Regions from separate parts of the Pseudomonas sp. P1_C12 genome, predicted to be linked through region 2. Evidence: riboswitches for the same ligand, from Rfam matches in the RefSeq annotation. Region 2 holds a riboswitch; the other holds the start of a gene.
What was found. Region 2 has a riboswitch for cobalamin ahead of AC1D19_RS18385 (CbtB domain-containing protein). Riboswitches for the same ligand answer to the same signal wherever they lie in the genome.
Positions count from the first base shown of each region.

Region 1: another riboswitch for cobalamin. It lies ahead of cobO (cob(I)yrinic acid a,c-diamide adenosyltransferase); the one in region 2 lies ahead of AC1D19_RS18385 (CbtB domain-containing protein).

Region 1 covers NZ_JBFUAE010000002.1:242,984-245,370, forward strand. The annotation lists gene AC1D19_RS04070 (cobyrinate a,c-diamide synthase) at 1-438, opposite strand, end outside; gene cobO (cob(I)yrinic acid a,c-diamide adenosyltransferase) at 435-1,046, opposite strand; cobalamin riboswitch at 1,129-1,361, opposite strand; gene AC1D19_RS04080 (hypothetical protein) at 1,515-2,099, shown strand; gene AC1D19_RS04085 (PQQ-dependent sugar dehydrogenase) at 2,166-2,387, shown strand, end outside.
Region 2 covers NZ_JBFUAE010000010.1:106,687-109,073, reverse strand. The annotation lists gene cobW (cobalamin biosynthesis protein CobW) at 1-674, opposite strand, end outside; cobalamin riboswitch at 778-990, opposite strand; cobalamin riboswitch at 1,185-1,410, shown strand; gene AC1D19_RS18385 (CbtB domain-containing protein) at 1,532-1,723, shown strand; gene AC1D19_RS18380 (CbtA family protein) at 1,735-2,387, shown strand, end outside.

The DNA of each region.
Region 1 (2,387 bases), on a different contig from region 2:
CCCGGCGAACGGCAAGTCCGGCTGATAACGCGCCAGCCCCAGGGCCAGGGCGCCAAAGGTCTGGGCCATGGCCGTGCCATCGATCACACCCAGCACCGGCACACCGAAATGCCGCGCCAGATCGGCGCTCGACGGCGTACCGTCGAACAGCCCCATGACGCCTTCGATCAGGATCAGGTCGGCTTCAGCAGCGGCTTCCCACAGCAGCCGGCGACTTTCTTGCTCACCAACCATCCACATGTCCAGCTGATACACCGGCGCACCGCTGGCGCGCTCGAGGATCATCGGATCGAGAAAGTCGGGGCCGCACTTGAACACGCGGACCTTGCGCCCCTGATTGCGATGCAATCGGGCCAGCGCCGCGGTGACGGTGGTCTTGCCCTGGCCGGAAGCCGGCGCGGCAATCAGTACCGCCGGACAGAGTCGAGGCTGACTCACAATTCGACGCCTTTCTGCGCTTTGATCCCGGCCTGGAAGGCGTGCTTGATCATGCCCATTTCGGTGACGGTGTCGGCCATCTCGATCATTTCCGGCTTGGCGGCACGCCCGGTGACTACCACGTGTTGCATCGGTGGTCGGGCCTGCAAGTCGCTGAGCACCTGATCGAGATCGAGGTAGCCGTGCTTGAGGGCAATGTTCAGCTCATCCAGCACCACCAGACCGATGGACGGATTGCGCAGCAGTTGCTGCGACACCGCCCAGGCGGCTTCGGCGGCGGCGATGTCGCGCTGACGATCCTGGGTTTCCCAGGTAAAGCCTTCGCCCATCACATGAAAGCGCACCTGCTCGGGAAAGCGCCGGAAGAACAGCTCTTCGCCGGTGCTGTTGCGGCCCTTGATGAACTGCACCACGCCGCACTGCATGCCGTGCCCCATGGCGCGGGCAAGCATGCCGAAGGCCGAACTGCTCTTGCCCTTGCCGTTGCCGGTCAACACCAGCAGCAGGCCGCATTCGTTCGGGGAATTGGCGATGCGCTCGTCGATCACGGCTTTTTTGCGCTGCATGCGCGCCAGGTGGCGTTCGTCACGATCGGGGGTATCAGTCATGGGGGAGCTCTCCGTTGAGGCAGGAATAACGGCGGGCAGGCACAAGAATAGAAGGCAAAAAGCCTGGCATCGCCCACCGTGATGCCGCTGGATGAATCAGGCCGGTCTCCGGGCTCATGAGTGGCGCGAGGCCAGACTGTGCGCCTTCCCGCATCGAATCGACACAGTGGCATCACACACAGTTTTCACTCATTTACCGTTGCGGGGGCAGCGCCGGAATTGCGGGCCTTCGACCAACAGAAGGACTCACTCACCGGCTTCCCTGTTTCACTCTGTCGACCCAAGCCACAGAGCACCTGAAACAAGCCGCGAAGGTTAGAGGGTTGGGGGTGGAGCGTCAATTAAAGCCGGGAGGCGATCGACCGAATATCTGCCATCAATCAATAAACTGACGTCAATCTTGTGCCACGCCCAAAGCAGTGATATCAAAGAGCCACAACCCCACAACACAATAACAAGGGTGAACCCATGCAAGGCATGATCATCAGCAATCCAAAGCTGGAATTCCTGCGCCCGGTGCTCGAGCGCTGGTTCGAATGCATCGACCGCTATAACGCCGTCCGCGGTGATGGCGACACACCGTACTGGCACGACGAAAAGGCCAACCTCGGGCTGCTGTCCGCCGCCGCCTGGATGGCCGAGATGGTCACGCTGCAACAGACGCCCACCCGCAAACAGACCGAAGAAGGCGAACGCAACAGCCGTGCCGACCTGTTCCTCGCCTCGCCCGAAACCCGCGCGTACATCCAGACCAGCCAGCGCTGGCCACGGGTCAACAGCCTCAACCTGACCCAGGCCCTGCTCGACATCACCAGCGATGCAAAGCGACTGAGCCACGCCAGCGACCTGAAAGTCGGCTGCCTGTTCGTTGCCCCGCAAAAAGCCCAGCAAGGCGCAACGCCGGAAGAACTCCAGGACATGGTCGACGACCTGCAAAAGGAACACACCTGCGCCGTTGCCTGGTACTTCCCTTACGCCTATCGCAAGTTGCGCAACGAAGCCGGCAACTATCACCCCGGCATTGCGGTGCTGTTCAAGGAAGCACGTGGCTAAGGGTTGAACCATCGGACGACAACGCATCTCTATGATTAGAACAAGGCATTCATAGGGAACACCAGCATGCGCAAGCCCCCGCTCGTTCTCGTTATCGCACTCTGCGGAGGGCTCGCCGCTTGTGGCGAGACCTCCCGCCTGCAAGTCTCCGACGGCACCGGTCCATCGCCACAATTGCCGGAACCGAACAAAACCCTGATCCCGACCATGAACATCGCCCCGGCCATCGGTTGGCCGCCGGGTGCAAAACCCGTCGCCGCCACGGGCACTCAAGTGGCCGCTTTTGCC
Region 2 (2,387 bases):
TCCAGTGGCAGGCGACCGCTGCTGGCTTCAATGATTTTCACCGCTGGCGGCAATTCCTCGGCGACTTCCAGGCGCACGCGGGCCAGGTCCGCCGGGTTGATCAGGTCGGCTTTGTTGAGAATCACCAGGTCGGCGCTGGCCAGTTGGTCGGCGAACAGTTCGTGCAGCGGCGATTCGTGGTCCAGGTTCGGGTCGAGTTTGCGCTGGGCGTCGACCTGATCCGGGAAGGCGGCGAAGGTGCCGGCGGCCACGGCCGGGCTGTCGACCACGGTGATTACCGCATCCACCGTGCAGGCGCTGCGGATTTCCGGCCACTGGAAGGCTTGCACCAGCGGCTTGGGCAGGGCCAGGCCCGAGGTTTCGATGAGGATATGGTCGAGATCGCCGCGACGGGCCACCAGTTCGCGCATCACCGGGAAGAATTCTTCCTGGACGGTGCAGCACAGGCAGCCGTTGGCCAGCTCATAGACACGGCCGTTGGCTTCTTCTTCGGTGCAACCGATGGAGCATTGCTTGAGGATTTCGCCATCAATACCCAACTCACCGAATTCGTTGACGATCACCGCGATGCGGCGACCCTGGGCGTTGTCGAGCATGTGCCGCAGCAGCGTGGTTTTACCCGAGCCGAGAAAGCCGGTGACGATGGTGACGGGGAGTTTGGCCAGTGTTTTCATCGGATGCCCTATGGCTAAGGTGGCGGGCATACGGGACGACGACCGGCAACGCGGGCGCGCGTGCCTGAAGAGTTCGCCACCGGATCACCCCGCCCGGTTGAAAGTGAGAATCTGTGACGAGGCAGGTCTCCTGGCTGACGGTGTGCCGGCCTTGAGCCTGGCATTCGCTGCGCCTTCCCGCCGGCCTCATGGATTGAGTCAGCAGTGGCGTGGCAACGAACATCACCGTTCACAGTTGCGGGGGCAGCCGCGGCATCGACCGCGTTCCCTTCTTAGCTTCGACAAACGCCGAAGAACCTCGAAAGCGCAAGGCTACGCATGGTGGGAAGACCGGTCAATCACTGTAGGAGCTGCCGAAGGCTTCGATCCTTTGATTTTGCTTTTAAAAACAAGATCAAAAGATCGTCCGAACGCGGCCCGAGCCTTCGGCAGCTCCTACAAAGAGCCGGGCATCATTCAGCTTCAAGTGAGAACCCTTGCCAATTGACGCCCAACCCCCGCCCATGCTCTCCTACGCACCTTGTTACGGGTGCCCTTCACAGGGTGAAACGGGAAACCGGTGAATCATGTGCTTTACTCTAAAGCCATGTCAGTCCGGTGCTGCCCCCGCAACGGTAAGCGAGCGAAGCGTCAGATCCACTGTGCCAATACGGCATGGGAAGGTGATGCTTTCAGGTTCAGGCCCAAGCCTTTGCCCCTCGTGAGCCCGGAGACCGGCCCGCAACACAAAGTGACCAGTACGGTCACTGAACCAACAAACCCGCGGTGGGCGGGCGCTGTTTGAAACCTTGCGCGCCTGGTCGTGCGGTTTTTTGCATGCGCTCTTAATCCCCGCTGACAGACCAGAGGGAAACGCCATGTCGATCATCAGCAGCGCCGAACACACATCCGCGAGCACCACCTCAACCCTGACCCAACGTCTGACCGTCGCCGTCTGCGCGTCGATCCTGGGCGCGTGCCTTGTGTATTTCGCCGGTTTCTCGCACATCGAAGCGGTGCACAACGCCGCCCACGATACCCGTCACAGCTCCGCGTTCCCGTGCCATTGAGAGCTGTCGTCATGATCAAGCGTATTGCGCAAACCGCAGGTTTCACCGGGTTGCTGGCCGCCCTGTTGCTAACCCTGCTGCAAAGCTTCTGGGTCGCTCCGCTGATTTTGCAGGCCGAGACCTACGAAAAATCCGAGCCGGCCGCTGTTGAAATGCATGAACACGCCGACGGTGCGATGGCTGCCCACACTCACGATGCGCAAGCCTGGGAGCCGGAAGACGGCTGGCAGCGCGTGCTGTCGACCACCGGCGGCAACTTGGTGGTAGCGGTCGGTTTCGCCCTGATGCTCGCCGGCCTGTACACCTTGCGTGCGCCGACCAAAACCTCCCAGGGCCTGCTCTGGGGCCTGGCCGGTTATGCGACGTTCGTGCTCGCGCCGACGCTCGGCCTGCCACCTGAATTGCCCGGCACTGCCGCCGCCGATCTGGCACAACGGCAACTGTGGTGGATTGGCACCGCTGCTTCCACTGCCGTCGGTATCGCCCTGATCGTATTCAGCCGTCACTGGCTGATGAAAGTCCTCGGCGCAGCGATTCTCGCCGTCCCCCATGTGATTGGCGCGCCGCAACCGGAAGTGCATTCGATGCTCGCTCCGGAGGCACTGGAAGCCCAGTTCAAAATCGCTTCGCAACTGACCAACGTGGCGTTCTGGCTGGCCCTGGG